Regions from separate parts of the Paraconexibacter sp. genome, predicted to be linked through region 2. Evidence: riboswitches for the same ligand, from Rfam matches in the RefSeq annotation. Region 2 holds a riboswitch; the other holds the start of a gene.
What was found. A riboswitch is a leader RNA that binds a small molecule or an ion and turns the genes downstream of it on or off. The one in region 2 is predicted to bind cobalamin.

Region 1: another riboswitch for cobalamin. It lies ahead of ACME2J_RS21260 (ferredoxin-like domain-containing protein); the one in region 2 lies ahead of ACME2J_RS04760 (DUF4430 domain-containing protein).

Annotation. Positions count from the first base shown of each region.
Region 1 covers NZ_JBLKKY010000105.1:930-9,542, reverse strand. Annotated here, with positions in the region: gene ACME2J_RS21270 (hypothetical protein) at 1-251, opposite strand, end outside; gene cobS (adenosylcobinamide-GDP ribazoletransferase) at 720-1,493, opposite strand; cobalamin riboswitch at 1,524-1,691, shown strand; gene ACME2J_RS21260 (ferredoxin-like domain-containing protein) at 1,708-2,793, shown strand; gene ACME2J_RS21255 (precorrin-8X methylmutase) at 2,790-3,422, shown strand; gene ACME2J_RS21250 (precorrin-2 C(20)-methyltransferase) at 3,428-5,032, shown strand; gene ACME2J_RS21245 (cobalt-precorrin-6A reductase) at 4,966-5,709, opposite strand; gene cobF (precorrin-6A synthase (deacetylating)) at 5,712-6,476, opposite strand; gene cobM (precorrin-4 C(11)-methyltransferase) at 6,473-7,228, opposite strand; gene cbiE (precorrin-6y C5,15-methyltransferase (decarboxylating) subunit CbiE) at 7,225-8,439, opposite strand; partial or broken gene ACME2J_RS21225 (aminotransferase class I/II-fold pyridoxal phosphate-dependent enzyme) at 8,436-8,613, opposite strand, start outside.
Region 2 covers NZ_JBLKKY010000008.1:65,946-74,558, forward strand. Annotated here, with positions in the region: gene ACME2J_RS04745 (hypothetical protein) at 1-75, opposite strand, end outside; gene ACME2J_RS04750 (phosphatase PAP2 family protein) at 152-1,057, shown strand; gene ACME2J_RS04755 (cob(I)yrinic acid a,c-diamide adenosyltransferase) at 1,048-1,599, opposite strand; cobalamin riboswitch at 1,658-1,838, shown strand; gene ACME2J_RS04760 (DUF4430 domain-containing protein) at 1,868-3,079, shown strand; gene ACME2J_RS04765 (DUF4430 domain-containing protein) at 3,083-4,060, shown strand; gene ACME2J_RS04770 (energy-coupling factor transporter transmembrane component T family protein) at 4,057-4,938, shown strand; gene ACME2J_RS04775 (ABC transporter ATP-binding protein) at 4,935-6,590, shown strand; gene ACME2J_RS04780 (prenyltransferase/squalene oxidase repeat-containing protein) at 6,640-8,220, shown strand; gene ACME2J_RS04785 (Re/Si-specific NAD(P)(+) transhydrogenase subunit alpha) at 8,319-8,613, shown strand, end outside.

The DNA.
Region 1 (8,613 bases), on a different contig from region 2:
CTCTGCTCGGCGCTGAAGACGATCCCGCGCCGCTCGCCGTCGACGACGAAGCGGGTGACCACCGCTGCCCCGGCCTCCTTGGCGTAGCGGTAGAGACGCCGGCGCATCACCACCCGGTCGCCCTCGAAGTCCTCGCCCTCCCAGATCCGCCAGATGCGACCGTCGAACCACTCGTCGAGCGGGTACGGCGGCGCGCGGCGAATCGGGGGCGCGGGGGGATCGAAGTCGAAGTCATCCAAGAGATCGGCCATACGCGCTTCTTGGAGCGGACCGGGCTCAGCGTTGCCCACCGCATGACCACGCCACGTGACCACGCCCTGGTCGAACCGACGGAACAGTCACGGAAGACCCACGGAAGTCTGTCGGAACTGCCACCGACAAGATTTTCAACCGCACCCCGAAGTACCCGCAAATCCACGGTTTCTGCGGGAGGTGTCCTGCCGGACACCTCCCGCTACGCGGTCGGTCTCGCTCCCGCGAACCGGGAACGGCCTCCTGCGTCGGCCTCTCGCTGCGCTCGCCCGGCACGCAGGGCGAGAGACCAGCCGACCGGCCTTTAGGCTGCGCCTCGCGCGCCGCTGCACGGCGCTCCCAGTGGGCGGGGCCCACCCCGGCCGACTCCGCCGGCCTCGGCCGGACGGCCGCGGGACCGCGGGACACGACGGCGAGACGACCTCACGCGGAAGGGGCCGGACCGTGCACCTGACGGTCGGCGTGGCTCAGCTCCACGCGGAGACGAGCACGAGGTACGTCGTGATCTCGACGATCTTGTTCACCGCGCCGAACGAGTCGCCGGTGACGCCGCCGAAGAGCCGCGCGAGCCCCGCGCCGAGGCCGCCTGTGACGGCGACGGCGACGGCGACGGCGAGGAGGCCCGGGCCTGGCTCTGCGACGACGACGGCGACCGTGACCGCGAAGACGGTCGCCGCGGCGAGGCCGATCGGGGTCGCACGGACGAGGGCACCGGAGCCGGTCTGGCGCGCCGAGCGCCAGATGACCGACTGCGGAAGCGTCGACCAGCGACCGAGGACGTGCGCGACGAGCGCGGCGCGCAGGACGTCGTCGCCGTCGAGGCCGACGAGGACCGAGAACGGGACGAGGACCATGAACGCGATTGCCAGTGCGCCGTAGGTGCCCACCCTGGGGTCCTTGAGGATCTCGAGGCGGCGCTCGCGAGTCGTGTGGGCGCCGGCGGCATCGGCGACGTCGGCGAGGCCGTCCTCGTGGAAGCCGCCGGTGACGAGGATCGCCGCGAGGAGCGCGAGGAGGGTCGCGGGGGCCGGGTCGAGGGCGAGGTCGGCGAGCAGCCGGGTGCCGCCCAGGACGCCGCCGACGAGCAGGCCGACGACGGGGAACCAGACGGCGGCGCGGCTGAGCGCTGCGGCGTCGAGCGGCGGTGGGGCCGGCCCTCCCGGGCGGAAGCGGGGACCGACGGGGAGGCGGGTGAGGAACGCGACGGCGAGCCGCACGTCGCCGAGGATCCGAGCGGCCACGCGGGGACTGTGTCAGACGGGTGCAGGCGATAGAGTCGCGGCTGCGACGGTCGAGGAACCCGGTGCGAATCCGGGACGGTCCTCGCCACTGTGACCGGGGAGCGACCCCCCACGACGCCACTGGACCGACGGTCCGGGAAGGCGGGGGGACCGCGACGATCCGGGAGTCAGGACACTCACCGGCGCTTCAGAGTCCACGAGGGATTGGAGCACGATGTCTCACCCCGACGCGCGCGCGAGCGCCGATCGCTGTCCCGGCGTCCTGCGGCCCCACGAGGCCGCCGACGGCCTCCTCGTCCGCGTCCGCCTCGTCGGCGGCCGCCTCGACGCCCGCGGTGTGCGTGCGCTCGCAGGCATCGCTCGTTGCACCGGCGCGCGAGTCGAGCTCACGTCTCGCGCCAACGTCCAGCTCCGCGGGCTCCGCGGCGAGGACCTCGACGGCGTCGCCGCGACACTCGATGCCGCTGGGCTGCTCGCTCCCGCGAGCCACGACCGCGTCCGCCACGTCCTCGCCGACGCCCTCGTCGGTCGCCGGCCGCAGAGCCGCATGACGGCCCCGGACGCCGACGCGTTGCTCGACCGGCTCGCCGAGGCGATCGTCGCCGACGGAGCGCTCGCGCACCTCTCCGGACGCTTCCTCTTCGCCGTCGACGATGGGTCGGGGGCCGTCGAGGATGCCGGAGCCGATGTCGTCGTGCGCGCGCCGACCGACGAGGCGATCAACGAAGCGCTCGCCGTCGCGCGCCAGGTCGCGGCGACGCCTGGTGCCTGGCGACGCTCCGACGTGGCCGAGGATCGGCCGCGGCCACCCCGCCTCCGCCACGGCGCCCTCGAGCCGCCCGTCGGGCGCGTCACCCAGGTCGACGGGCGTCTCGCGGTCGGTGCGCTCGCGCCTCTCGGCGAGGTCCCGCCGCACGCACTCGACGCCCTCGCTCAGGCCACGGACGAGCTCGACGTCCGCGTGAGCCGCGACCGCGGACTCGTCGCCGTCGACCTCGCCGACACCGCCGCGGCGGCCGCCGCCGCGGACACGATGCGCGCCACCGGCCTCGTCGTGGACCCCGACACGGGCTGGCGGGGGCTGAGCGCGTGCGCCGGCGTCGGCGCCTGCGCGCAGGCGCTCGCCGACGTCCGCGGGATCGCGACGCGGCGTGCGCGCGAACGGGCCGACGCCCCTCGGCGCGCCGGTCGTGAGCACTGGTCGGCGTGCCCGCGGCGCTGCGGGGAGACGCCCGACGTCGCGATCGGGGTGAGCGCCCGCCCGGACGGCGGCTGGGACCGCCGGGAGGTGATGGCGTGAGCGCCGTCGATCACATCCGCGACGGCGCCGAGATCTACCGGCGGTCCTTCGCGACGATCCGCGCCGAGGCCGATCTCGCCGGCCTCGACCCAGTCATGGAGCGCACCGTCGTGCGGATGATCCACGCGTGCGGCATGGTCGACCTCGCGGCCGACGTCGTCGCCTCGCCAGGGTTCGGCGCCACCGCGATGCGGGCGCTCGCCGACGGCGCGCCGATCCTCTGCGACACGACGATGGTCGCCTCGGGCATCACGCGGCGCCGGCTTCCCGCAGGCAACGACGTCGTCTGCACCCTCGCCGACCCGCGCGTGCCCGCGCTCGCGCAGCGCATCGGCAACACGCGCACCGCGGCCGCCGTCGACCTCTGGGACGACCGGCTCGACGGCGCGGTCGCCGTCTTCGGCAACGCCCCGACCGCGCTCTTCCGGCTCCTCGAGAACGTCGCCGCGGGCGGCCCGCGGCCCGCCGCCGTCATCGGCATCCCCGTCGGCTTCATCGGCGCGGTCGAGTCGAAGGAGGCGCTCGTCGACGGTCCTCCGCACCTCGAGCATCTCGTCGTCCACGGGCGACGGGGCGGCAGCGCGATCGCCGCCGCCGCCGTCAACGCGCTCGCGAGCGAGGAGGAGTGAGCGCCATGGTCGACGCACCGCGCACGACGACCGGACGCCTCTACGGCGTCGGCGTCGGCCCCGGCGACCCCGAGCTCCTCACGCTGAAGGCGCTGCGGATCCTCGAGTCCGTCCCGGTCGTCGCCTATCCGATCGCGAGGGGCCGCAGTGGCGTCGCGCGATCGGCGGCCGCGCCGCACCTGCGCCCGGACCACGTCGAGGTCCCGCTCGTCTACCCGACGACGACCGAAGGCACCGCGGACGCCGCAGCCTACGACGCCGCCCTGCGCGACTACTACGACAGGGGCGCCGCCGAGATCGCCGCGCACCTCGACGCGGGGCGCGACGTCGCGGTCCTGTGCGAGGGGGACCCGTTCTTCTACGGCTCCTACATGTACCTGCACGAGCGACTCGCGTCGCGGTACCCGACGGAGGTCGTCGCGGGCGTGACGTCGGTGAGCGCCGCGAGCGCCGCCGCCGGTACCCCGCTGTGCAAGCACGACGACGTCCTCACGGTCCTGCCGGGGACGCTCCCCCAGGACGAGCTGCGGCGCCGTCTCGCCGACGCCGACGCAGCGGTCGTCATGAAGCTCGGTCGGACGTTCCCGACCGTCCGCGACGCCGCCGAGGGCGCCGGCGTCCTCGACCGCGCCGTCCACGTCACACGCGCCTCGCACCACGACGAGGAGATCGCACCGGTCGCCGATGTCGAGGCCGGCCGCGTGCCGTACATGTCGATCGCGCTCGTGCCGACCGCCGCGGACGACCGGCTGCGCGGCAAGGGGCCACACGCGGCGGCCGCCCGCGCGGACGCACGCGGCCGCGTCGCCGTCGTCGGTCTCGGGCCCGCCGGGCCCCGCTGGCGGACCGCCGAGGCCGAGGCCGAGCTCGCGACGGCCGACGCGGTCGTCGGCTACGCGCCGTACGTCGCGCGCGTCCCCGACCGCCCGGGGCTCGAGCGGTTCGCCTCCGACAACCGCGTCGAGGTCGACCGCGCGCGTCACGCCCTGCGGCTCGCCTCCGAAGGCCGGCGCGTCGTCGTCGTGTCCTCCGGCGACCCCGGCATCTTCGCGATGGCCGCCGCCGTCCTCGAGGCGTGGGAGGAGGAGGCCGCGGTCGGGACCGCGCTCGGCGAGGTCGAGATCGACGTCGTGCCCGGCCTCTCCGCGATGCAGGCGGCGGCCGCCCGCGTCGGGGCGCCGCTCGGGCACGACTTCGCCGTCGTCTCGCTGTCCGACCGCCTCAAGCCGTGGGACGTCGTCGCGCGGCGCGTCGAGGCGGCCGCCGCGGCCGACTTCGCGCTCGCGTTCTACAACCCGGCGTCGCGGTCGCGACGCGAGCAGCTCGATCGCGCGATCCTCGCGGTGCGCCGCCATCGCGACGACGCGACTCCGGTCGTCGTCGCGCGCGCGGTCGGCGCGCCCGACGAGTCGGTCGACGTCGTCACCCTCGGCACGCTCGACACCAGCGTGGTCGACATGCGGACGCTCCTCATCGTCGGGTCGTCGCGGACGCGGACGGCGGTGGCGCCCGGCGGACGGACCCTCGTCCACACGCCGCGGACCTACCCGGCGGCGCGGGCGAGCACCCAGGCGACCGCGGCGCCGACCTCGGCGACCGTCTCCACGTGAGGCCGCGCCGGACGGTCGACGACGACGACGGGCAGACGCCGCTCGCGGGCGGCGTCGAGCTTCGCCCGCGTGTGGTCGCCGCCCGAGTCCTTCGTGACGACGACGTCGATCGCGTGGGCGTCGAAGATCGCGCCCTCGCCCGCGCGCGTGTACGGCCCGCGGTCGAGGAGCAGAGCGTGCCGGGGCGGGAGGTTGCCGGGGTCGGGCGGGTCGACCGTCCGCACGAGGAAGAAGGTGCGCGCATCGTCGCGGAACGCGCCGAGACCCTGGCGTCCGGTGGTGAGGAAGGCGCGCGCACCGAGCCGCGGCACGAGCGCCGCCGCCTGCGGGAGCGAGGCGACCCGGTGCCAGTCGTCGCCGGGGCCCGGATCCCAGCCGGGCCGTGTGAGCCGCAGGAGAGGGACGCGGGCGGACGTGCAGGCGGCGGCAGCGTTCGCGCCGATGCGCTCGGCGAACGGGTGCGTCGCATCGACGACGCAGGCGGCGCGCACGCAGCGCAGCCAGCCGGCGAGCCCGTCGACGCCGCCGAAGCCGCCGACCCGCACCTCGCCAGGCGGCACGCGGGGGCGCGCGACGCGACCCGCGAGCGAGCTCACCACGCGCATCCCCGGACGGTCGACCAGTGCCCCGGCGAGCGCCCGGGCCTCCGCGGTGCCGCCGAGGACGAGGACCGTCACGCTCACGCGGTCCGGCGCAGGAGCGCGATGTCGAAGATCCAGCCCTTGCGCTCTCGCGCCTCGGCGCGGTGACGGCCGATCTCGTCGCGCACCTCGTCGAGCGGTCCGGCGACGAGGATCTCGTCGGGTGTCCCGAGATAGGCGCCCCAGTAGACGTGCAGCGGCGCTCCGCGGGGGAGCGCGCTCAGCGCGCGGTGCGCGTCGAGCATGACGACGACGTCCTCGTCGGCGTCGGGGAGCCCGTCCTGCGCGACGAGACGGGCGGGCGTGACGCGGACGGCGCGCCCGACGCGGTTGAGCGCGACCCCGTGTCGCGCCGTGAGGGCATGGAGGCTGCTCACGCCCGGGACGACCTCGACGTCGAGCGCGACGCGCCCGCGGTCGTCGATCGCGCGCACGACGGCGAGCGTGCTCTCGTAGAGCGACGGGTCGCCCCACACGAGGAACGCGCCGGTCCGGCCGGCTCCGAGGGCGCCGGCGAGCGCTTCCTCCCAGCGCGCGACCCGCTCCTCACGCCAGCGGGCGACGGCCTCGCGGTAGTCCGGGGCCGTCCTCCAGGGGCGGGGCGGGTCGGGGATCTCGACGGTGCGGTACGCGCCCGCGGTGCGATGGCGCGCGACGACGGCGCGGCGCAGGGCGACGAGGTCGTCGGCGCCGTCCTTCGTCACGACGAAGAGGACGTCGAAGGCGTCGAGCGCCCGCACGGCCTGGACCGTCACCTGGTCGGGGTCGCCCGGCCCGATCCCGATGAGGAGGAGCCGGCTCATCGCGCGCGCGCGCGCGCGGGCGAGTACAGATGGCTCGCGCACGCCCCGGCGGCGTCGACGCCCGCGAGCGCGGGGCCGACGAGGATCGTCGCGGTCCGGCGGATCCCCGCCCGCGCCGTCGCGTCGGCGATCGTCGCGAGCGTGCCGTGGACGACCTGCTCCTCGGGGCGGCTCGCGTGCGCGACGACGCACGCGGGGCACCGCGGCCCGTAGTGCGCGACGAGACGCGGCGCGATCTCGTCGAGCGCCTGGGCGGCGAGGTGGAGGACGAGCGTCGTGCCGTGCGCGGCGAGACCATCGAGCTCCTCGCCGGGCGGCAGGGCGGTCGCGCGTCGCGCGTGGCGCGTGAGGATGACGCTCTGCGCGACACCGGGCACCGTGAGCTCACGGCCGATCGCGGCGGCCGCGGCGGCGAACGCGGGGACGCCGGGCACGATCGCGTAGGGGATGCCGCGGTCGCGCAGCCGCCGGATCTGCTCCGTGATCGCGCTGTAGATCGACGGGTCGCCGCTGTGGAGTCGGGCGACGTCGTCACCGGCGGCGTGCGCGTCGACGAGGACGCCTTCGATCTCGTCGAGGGTGAGGTCGCGGCTGTCGACGAGACGGGCATCGGGCGGGCAGTGCGCGAGCACCTCGTCGGGCACGAGGGCGCCGGCGTAGACGCACACCGGACAGCGCCGCAGCACGTCGACGGCGCGGAGGGTGAGGAGATCGGCGGCGCCAGGTCCGGCGCCGACGAAGAAGACGGTCACGTGAGGACCTCCCAGCGGGTGATCGGCATCGCGGGCCGCCAGCCGGTGAAGCCGCCGATCGGCTCGGCGCGGGCGACCTGGATGCGGGTGAGCGTGCCGCCGTGCCGCTCCCGCGCGGAGGCGAGCGCCGCCTCGGCCTCGAGCGTCACCGCGTGAGCGACGAGTCGACCACCCGGGCGCAGTGCGGCGTGGCAGGCGTCGAGGACGCCCGGCGCGCTCACGCCTCCGCCGACGAAGATCGCGTCCGGCGGGCGGAGCCCGTCGAGCGCCTCGGGGGCCCGTCCGGCGACGACTTCGAGGCGGTCGGGGACGCCGAGGGCGCGCCCGTTCTCGGCGATGCGGGCGCGTCGATCCCCGCGCGGCTCGACGGCGACGGCCCCGGCGGACCGCTCGGCCCGCAGCCACTCGACGGCGATCGAGCCGCTCCCCGCGCCGACGTCCCACAGGACGGCCCCGGGCGCCGGGCGCAGCGCGCAGACGGCGAGGGCGCGGAGGTCGCGCTTCGTGAGCTGCCCGTCGTGGACGTAGGCGTCGTCGGGCAGGCCGGGCGTGCGGGGGAGGAGCGGCGTGCCGGGGGCGGCCCGCACCTCCACGGCGACGAGGTGGAGCGGTGCGGCGGGCGTGCCGTCGTGGGCGGCGGCGGTCGTCGTCGTGAGCCGCTCGCCCGCGCCGCCGAGCTCCTCGCAGACGACGAGCGTGCTCGGGCCGTAGCCGCGGTCGCGCAGCACCGCCGCGACCTCGGCGGCCCCGTGCGTCCCGGTGACGTAGGCGACGAGACGGCGGCCGGGCTGCAGGGCGGCGGCGAGGACGTCGGCGGGACGGGCGACCGCGCTCACGAGCTCGACGTCGGCCGCCGGCCAGCCGAGGCGCGCGCACGCGAGCTGGAAGGCCGAGGGGTGCGGGTGGATGCGCAGCCGGGACGCGCCGAGGCGCGCGACGAGCGTCGCGCCGATGCCGTGGAGCATCGGGTCGCCGGAGGCGAGGACGCAGAGCCCGCCCGCGTCGGCGAGTGCCGGCAGCTCGTCGTAGGCGCGATGGAACGGCGAGGGCCACGACCGGCGGGGCGCCGCGCCGACGTCGTCGGGGACGAGCGCGAGCTGGCGGCTCGAGCCCATGAGCAGCCGGGCGTCGGCGACCGCGGCACGGGCGGGGCCGCCGAGGCCGTCCCACCCATCGGCGCCGATGCCGACGACGTGGACGGGGGCGGTCACGCGACCTCACCGAGCGCGGTCGCGAGGCGCGCGTTGCTGTCCGGGTCGCGCGCGGTGATGCGCAGGTGCTGCTCGCCCAGGCCCGGGAAGGACCCCGCCGGGCGGACCGCGATGCGGCGTGCGCGCAGCGCCGCGACGACCGAGGCCCCGTCGGCCACCTCAGCGAGGACGAAG
Region 2 (8,613 bases):
GCGACCGAGCGGGACGCCGTCGGCGTCCTCGGCGTGGAAGCCGATCCAGCTGGGGATCTCGCCGATGGTGGTCATGCGGTGGAGTACGACGCGCGGTGCGGGGTCCCTGCCCGGCAGGCCGGAGACCGGACGACGGTACGCTCGAGGTCGGATGCCCCGCCGTCCCGGACCGCCGTTCCTCCTCGCCCTCGCCTGCCTCGCGGGCTTCGCCCTCACGGGCGTCCTGGCGCTTCTCGCCCCGTCGTTCGGCGCGCGCGACGGCCAGGCCCTGCAGGGCTTCGTCGAGCTGCAGCGCCCCGATCTCACGCCGCTCGTCGCGGACGTCGCCCATCTCGCCGACCCCGCACCCTACGCGCTCGCAGGGCTCCTCCTCATCATCGTCGCGATCGTGCGCGGGCGGCTGCGGCTCGCCGCCGCGATCCCCGTCGTGCTCGTCGCCGCGGGCACGACGACGACGCTCCTCAAGCCGCTGCTCGCGACCCCGCGACCGGACGGGTGGCTCGGCGCCGCGGCGATCGGCGACGCCTCGTGGCCGAGCGGTCACGCCAGCGCGGCGATGACGATCGGCCTCCTCGCCGTCCTCGCGTTCCCCGCCCGCGCGCGTCCGGCCGCCGCCGCGGTCGGCGGCGGCTACGCGATCGCCGTCGGCTACGCGATCCTCGTCCTCGGCTGGCACTGGCCGTCGGACGTCGTCGGCGGCTACCTCAACGCCGCCGTCTGGGTGCTCCTGGCCGCCGCCGCGCTCGCGGCGCTCGAGCGACGCCGGCCGGAGCGGACGCCGCGCTGGGGCGCGTGGATCGCCGACCGGCCGGCGCGGCCGGTCGAGCGCCTCGCCCCGATGGCCGTCGGGACGGGCGCGGCGGCCGCCGTCGCGGTCGTCGCGCTGTCGCGGCGCGACGAGGTCGCCGAGCATCTCCTCACCCGGCCGACCTGGACGGCGGGCGCCATCGGGATCGCGGCGCTGGCCGCCCTCCTCGCCGTCGCGCTCGCGCGCCTCCTCGCGCGCGCATCGTCGCGCACGGCGGGACCGCCCCCGCCGCCCGGGCTTCAGCGGTAGCGGCCGGGCTCCCAGAGCGGCTCCTCGGATCCGTTCTCGGCCCGGGCGAGGATGAAGAGGAGGTCGCTGAGGCGGTTGAGGTACTTCACGACCTCGGGGTTGCCGTCCTCGACGAGGATCGCGCGCCGCTCCGCGCGGCGGCAGACGGTCCGGCAGACCTGGAGGTGCGCGGCCGGCGGCGTCCCGCCGGGGAGCACGAAGCTCTTGAGCGGCTTGAGCGTCGCGTTCACCTTGTCGCAGATCTCCTCGAGCCAGGCGGTCTGCGCAGCGTCGACGCGGAGCCGCTCCTTGTCGCCCTCGTGCGGGACCGAGAGGTCGGCGCCGAGGTCGAAGAGGTCGTTCTGGATGCGGCCGAGCCAGCCGTCGACCTCGGCCGAGAACGTCACGCTCGCGCGCGCGAGCCCGAGGTGCGAGTTGAGCTCGTCGATCTCGCCGTAGGCCTCGATCCGCGGGTGGTTCTTCGGGACGCGGCTCATGTCCCCGAGGTGCGTCTCGCCGGAGTCGCCGAGCTTCGTGTAGATGCGGGTGAGGTTGACGGTCATGTGACCTACCTTCCCAGATGCGGCGCTGCCATCCCGGGCGCCGCAGCGCTACACTGCGCGCGTCATCACGGTCGGTGGCGTAGGGAAGCCGGTGCGAATCCGGCGCGGACCCGCCACTGTGACCGGGGAGGCCCGTCCGCAGGCGCATGGAGCGCCGGCCACTGGTCCGCACAGGGACTGGGAAGGCGCGGAGGGGTGGGCCCGGGAGCCAGGAGACCTGCCTCCGACCGCTCAAGCCCATACGCCCTCGTGGAAAGGGGTGGCCCTCTTGCCTCGCAGCACCCGTCGTCTCCTCATCGGAGGTCTCGCCGCGGCCGCAGCTCTCGCCGTGCCGTCCGCCGCATCCGCCGCAGCGCCGGCGACCGTCACCGTCGAAGCCGTCGGGAACGGCGGCGCGCTCCTGCCGCAGGTCCCCGTCACCACGACGACCCGCCCCGTCTACAAGGACGCCGACCCGTCGCACGCCTGCACCGGCACCTCGGGCGCGGGCGCCCTGGAGGTCGCGACCGGCGGCCAGTGGGCCGGCACCTGGTTCGACGGCCTCGGCTTCGGCGTCGACGCGATCAAGGGCGAGACGCACACGTTCGACACCGGGCGCTACTGGGCCTTCTACCTCAACGGCAAGGCCGCGAGCACCGGCCTGTGCGGCGTCGAGGTCGCGAACGGCGACCGGGTGCAGCTCTACCCGGCCTGCGCGGGCGCGACCTCCGGCTGCTTCGCCGGCGAGCCGATGCAGCTCACCGCGCCCCGCACCGTCGCGCCGAACACGCCGTTCACGGTCGCGGTCACCGAGTCCTCGACGACGTTCGGCGGGCCGCCCGACTTCGCGAGCACGACGGCCGTCGAGCCGGCGAGCGGCGCCTCGGTCAACGGCACGCCGACGAACGCGCAAGGCCGGGCGACGCTCTCGCTCTCGAACGGCGGGCCGTTCCTGCTCGTCGCGTCGAAGGGCGACCGACCCCCCGCGACGCAGCTCATCTGCGTGACGACGGGCTCCGACGGCCTCTGCGGCACGAGCGTCCCCCAGGCGGCGGCGCCGTGCGTCACCGACGGCGACGACGGCCGCTGCGGAACCCCCGACAAGACGGCCGGTCGCGGCGACATCACCTCCGTGAAGGAGAAGCAGCGGTTCGACCGCGGCGAGGGCCCGCGGGTCTTCGAGGGCGAGGTCGACGAGGAGTTCGGCGGCATCGCGAAGATCGAGCTGAGGATCACGCGCACGCGCGAGAAGAAGAGCGGCGGGAAGAGCTGCACGACCTTCGACGCCGACCGTGAGCGCTTCGTGAAGATGTCCCGCTGCGGCGCCTCCCGCGGCGAGTGGTTCGAGATCGGCGACCGGACGCCGTGGAGCTACCAGATGCCCGAGCGCGCCGGCTTCGGCCGCTACGTCCTCGACGTCCGCGTCACCGACGCCGCGGGCAACGTCGACGACACGCTGCAGCGGACGCGGAACCGCGTCGTGTTCGAGGTGGAGCGCTAGACGATGCCCGCCCCCGCTCCGATGCGCCGCGCCGCCGCGGCCTGTCTCGCGCTCCTCGCGAGCGCGACCCTCGTGGCCTGCGGGCTCGGGGCGGGGACGCCGGCCACCGACACCCGCCTCACCGTCACGCAGGACTTCGGGCAGCGTCTCATCGAGCGCATCGACGAGACCGAGGCGCCCGGGACCGACACGGCGATGAGGCTCCTGCAGCGCAACGCCGACGTCGAGACCCGGTACGGCGGCGGCTTCGTCCAGTCGATCGACGGCATCTCCGGGGGCGAGGAGGACGGCCGCCCCGTCGACTGGTTCTACTTCGTCAACGGCGTCGCCGCGGAGGAGGGCGCCGCCTCCTACGAGCTGCGCGAGGGCGACCGCGTCTGGTGGGACCACCACGACTGGGGCGTGACGTCCACGATTCCCGCCGTCGTCGGCGCGTTCCCCGACCCCTTCGTCCGCGGGTTCGAGGGCCGGCGGCTTCCCGTGCGCGTCGAGTGCCCGGTCACGGAGAGCCCCGAGTGCGGCGCCGTGCGCGACCGGCTCGTCGAGGTCGGCATCGCCCCCGGCAGCGGGGGCCTGCGGACGTCGCTCGCCCGCGAGACCCTGCGCGTCCTCGTCGGGCCCTGGGAGGCCGTGCGGGCCGACGGAGTCGCGCGCCGTCTCGAGAGCGGCCCGGAGGAGAGCGGCGTCTTCGCGCGGATCGCCGCCGACGGCCGCACGATCGAGGCGCTCGATCCGCGAGGACGGGTGACGCGCACGCTCGGCCCCGGCACCGGCCTCATCGCGGCGACCCGGATCGAGGACGAGGCGCCCGTCTGGGTCGTCACCGGGACGGACGCCGCCGGCCTGCGTGCGGCGACGAGCGCGCTCAGCGAGGCGCGTCTCGACCGGGCGTTCGCGCTCGCCGTCACGCCCGGCGGCGACGTGCCGCTCCCCGAGGTCGAAGCCGCCGACGACGCCGAGGGGACGGCGACGACGCCATGACCTACCGCCGGATCGCGAGCCCTCTGCACGCGACCCGCGCCTCGGTCGCTGCGCCGTTCTGCCTCGTCCTCGCGCTCGCGGGCCTCGTCGAGAACCCGATCGTCCTCGCGGGCGTCGCCGCGGCGGTCGTGCTCGTCGCCGCGGGCGCCGGCGTGCTCGACGCCGTGCGCCGGGCCGCGCTCCTCGCGGTGCCGCTCGCGCTCCTCTTCGCGCTCGTCAACGCCATCGTCGTCCGCGAGGGGCTCACCGTCGTCGCGCGGCTCGGCGAGCTGCCGCCCCTCGGCCGGATCGACGTCACCCTCGAGGCGCTCGTCTACGGCCTCGTCCTCGGCGCCCGCGTCGCCGTCGTGATCCTCGCCTGCGCGGTGCTCGCCGCGGCCGTCGACCCCGACGAGCTGCTGCGGATCTTCCGTCGCGTCTCGCTGCGCAGCGGGCTCACGGCCGCGCTCGCGACCCGGACCGTCCCCGTCCTCGCCCGCGACGCGCGCCGGCTCGACCTCGCCCGCCGCTGCCGGCCGGACGGGGGAGGGACCGGGACGCGCGCCCGTGTCGCGGTGCTGCGCGCCGTCACCTCGGGGGCGCTCGACCGCGCGATCGACGTCGCGGCGACGCTCGAGGTGCGGGGCTACGGCACCCCGGCGGCGCGGCGGGCCGGGGCCGGGCCCCCGCGGCCCTGGTCGCGCCACGACCTCGCCTACGCGGTCTGCGGGGCGGCGATCGCGGCGCTCCTCGTCGGCGGACGCCTCGCGGGCGTCGGCGACTTCACCGCGTACCCCGAGCTCGACGCTCCGGCCGGGGCTCCCGAGATCGCGCTCGCGATGACGGTCGCCCTCGTCGCCGCCCTGCCGGGACTCGACCGCCGGGGGATCGAGCGATGAGCGCCGTGCTCCGTGCCGAGGGCGTCAGCTACCGCTATCCCGACGCCGAGCGGCCCGCGCTCGACGACGTCACGCTCACCGTCGGGCCGGGGGAGTTCGTCGTCCTCGCCGGCGACTCCGCGAGCGGCAAGTCGACCCTGCTGCGCGCCGCGGGCGGGCTCGTGCCGCACTTCCACGGCGGCGAGTTCGGCGGTCGCCTCGTCGTCGGCGGCCTCGACACCCGTGAGCACGGCGCCGCCGACGTCTCCGCGGTCGCGGGCAGCCTCTTCCAGGACCCGGAGTCCCAGAGCCTCCTCGGCACCGTCCGCGCCGAGCTCGCCTTCCCGCTCGAGAACCGCGGGCACGCGCCCGAGGCCGTCGCCCGGGGCGTGGAGGAGGCCGCGCTCGCCCTCGGCATCGAGTCGCTCCTCGACCGCTCGACCCACGAGCTCTCCGGCGGAGAGCTCCAGCGGGTCGCGCTCGGGGCCGCGCTCGCAGGTCGGCCCCGCGTGGTGCTCCTCGACGAGCCGACCTCCCAGCTCGACCCCGTCGCCGGCGACGAGCTCGTCTGGCTGCTGCGGCGGCTCAACGAGGAGTGGGGGACCGCGATCGTCCTCGCCGAGCACCGGCTCGAGCGCTGCCTCGCCCACGCCGACCGCCTCGTCGTCCTCGACGGCGGGCGGATCGTCTGCGACGCCTCGCCGCCCGAGGCGCTCGCGTGGGCGGCCGAGAACCACCCCGCGCTCCTCACGCCGGGCGCGCGCATGTTCGAGCGGCTCGGGCTGCGTCCGCTGCCCGCGAGCGTCAAGGCCGCCCGGGCGACGCTGCGCGGGCACGGCCTCCTCCCCGACGACGCCGAGGCGCCGGTCGCGCCCGCCGGCCCGCCGTCGAGCGCCGCCCGGCGCTCCCCGCTCGGGCGGCTGCGCGACCGCGTCCTCGCGGGGGCGGAGCGCGGGGCGCCGGCGCTCGAGATCTCCGGGCTCTGGCACGAGCTCGACGGCGGGCGCGCGATCCTCCGCGCCGTCGACCTCGCCGTCGCGCCCGGGGAGCGGGTCGTCCTCATGGGACGCAACGGCGCGGGGAAGTCGACGCTCCTGCGTCACGCCGCCGGGCTCCAGCAGCCGAGCCGCGGGCGGGTCCGCGCCGCGGGCCGCGTCGCTCTCCTCCTCCAGCACCCCGGCGACTACGTCCTCCACGAGCGCGTCGGCGACGAAGCCGCGCCCGAGGCGCTGTCGGCGGTCGGGCTCGGCGGGCTCGAGGACCGTCACCCGCGCGACCTCTCCGGCGGCCAGCGCCAGCGGCTCGCGCTCGCGATCGTCCTCGGCGACGGCCCGCCGCCTCCCGTCGTCCTGCTCGACGAGCCGACGCGCGGCATGGACCGCGCGGCGAAGGGCGCCCTCGCCGAGCGGCTCGCCGGCATCGCCCGCACGGGGAGCGCGGTCGTCGTCGCGACCCACGACGCCGAGTTCGCCGCCGCGTTCGCCGAGCGCGTCGTCCTCCTCGCGGACGGCCGGCCGATCGCCGACGCCGACGTCCGCGACGTCCTCGCGGGCGGCTGGTACTTCGCGACCGAGACCGCCCGCGTGCTCGGCGGCGCCGGCCGCGCGCTGCGGCCCGAGGAAGGCGCGGAGCTGCTCCGCGGCCGCATGACCCCCGTCGAGGTGCGCCCATGAGCGCGCCGACCCTCACGTCCCGCCCCGCCCCGACCCAGGAGGCACCCGCATGACCTGGACCCTCGCCTCGTTCTCGATCCTCGCGCTCGCGCTCCTCGCCGGGTTCACGTGGTACGAGCGCTCGCACCCGTCCTCGAAGGTGCTCGCCCTCGTCGCGACGGTCGCCGCGCTCGCGGCGCTCGGCCGGCTCGCGTTCGCGCCGCTGCCGAACGTGAAGCCGACGACCGACATCATCTTCCTCGCGGGCTACGTCCTCGGCGGCGCCCCCGGATTCGCGATCGGCGCGGTCTCCGCGCTCGCCTCGAACCTCGTCTTCGGGCAAGGACCGTGGACGCCGTGGCAGATGGGGGCCTGGGGCTTCGTCGGCGTCCTCGGCGCCGTGCTCGCCGCGACGTGCGGACGCGACCTCGGGCGCTGGCCCCTCGCGATCGCGTGCATGACCGCGGGCTTCGTCTACGGCGCGATCCTCGACTTCAGCACGTGGGTGACGTTCTCCGGCAGCCACACGCTCGACCAGTTCCTCGCCATCAGCGCGGCCTCGCTGTGGTTCAACGTCGCGCATGCCGCCGGCAACGTCGTCTTCTGCCTCGCGTTCGGCCCGCTCCTCGTTCGCGTCCTGCGCCGGTACCGGGCGCGCTTCGACATCACCTGGCGGCCGCTCCCGGCCCCGGCCGCCGGCCTCGCTGTCGCGCTCGCCGCCCTCGTCGCTGCGCTCGCCGCGACCGGCTCGGTCGGCGCCCCGCAGGCGCACGCCGCCACCGCGCGGGCGAGCGACGCCCCGAGCAAGACGGTGTCCTACCTGCGCCGGGCCCAGAACGACGACGGCGGCTTCGGCTCCTCGCCCTCCGCGCGCAGCTCGCCGCTCTACTCCGGCTGGGCCGTCATGGGCCTCGCCTCCGCGGGGCGCGAGCCGAGCCGCACGCGACGGGACGGCAACTCGGCGACCGCCTACATCGAGCGGCGGGTCTCCTCGGTGCGCTCGACGGGCGATCTCGAGCGGACGATCCTCGCGCTGCGCGCGGCGGGCCGCGGCGTCCGCGACGTCCGCGGCCGCGACCTCGTGAAGGACCTGCTCCGCAAGCGGGACCGCGACCACTCGTTCGACCGCCTCACGAACCTCACGTCGTTCGGGATCCTCGCGCTCCGCGCCGCCGGTCGGTCCAAGAAGAACATGGTGGTCCGCCGGGCGGCCGCGTGGGTCGCCGAGCAGCAGAACCGGGACGGCGGCTGGGGTCACGGTCGCCGGGGCTCGCGCAGCTCGATCGACGACACGGCCGCGGCGGTTCAGGCGCTCGTCGCCGCCGGGCGCAGCACGAGGAAGGGCGCCGTCGCCGACGGCATCCGGTACATCACCCGGCGGCAGCGGTCGGACGGGGGCTTCGGGCTCGGCAGTCGGTCGAACGCGCAGTCGACGGCGTTCGCGATCCAGGCGCTCGTCGCGGCGAAGCGCGACCCGTCGAAGGTGCGCCGGAAGGGATCACGGTCGCCGATCTCGTATCTGCGCACGCTGGTGCAGTCCGACGGCAGCGTCCGCTACTCGCGGACGAGCGAGCAGGATCCCGTCTGGGTGACCGCGCAGGCGGTCGCAGCTCTCGAGCGCAAGGCGCTCCCGATTCGCGCGCCGCGCTGAGACCGGTCTCTCGCCGTCCGGGGGAGGTCGCCTCCCCCGGACGGCCGGGGTGACCGGACGGTGTGTCAGGAGACGATTCGGCTAGCGTGCCGCCCCCTATGCGGCTCGGTGTACCCAAGGAGACCGTCGCGGGGGAGCGCCGAGTGGCGCTCGTCCCCGAGGTCGTCAAGAAGCTCACCGGCAAGGGCCTCGAGGTCGTCGTCGAGTCCGGAGCGGGCGCTGCGGCGCTCCTCCCCGACGAGGTCTTCTCCGAGGCCGGTGCCGAGGTCACGTCGGACGCCACGAAGGTGTGGACGGCCGACGTCGTCGTGAAGGTCGCCCCTCCCACGCCTGAGGAGGTGGGCAAGCTCGGGGACGGCACCGTCCTCGTCGGCTTCCTCGCCCCGCTCACGG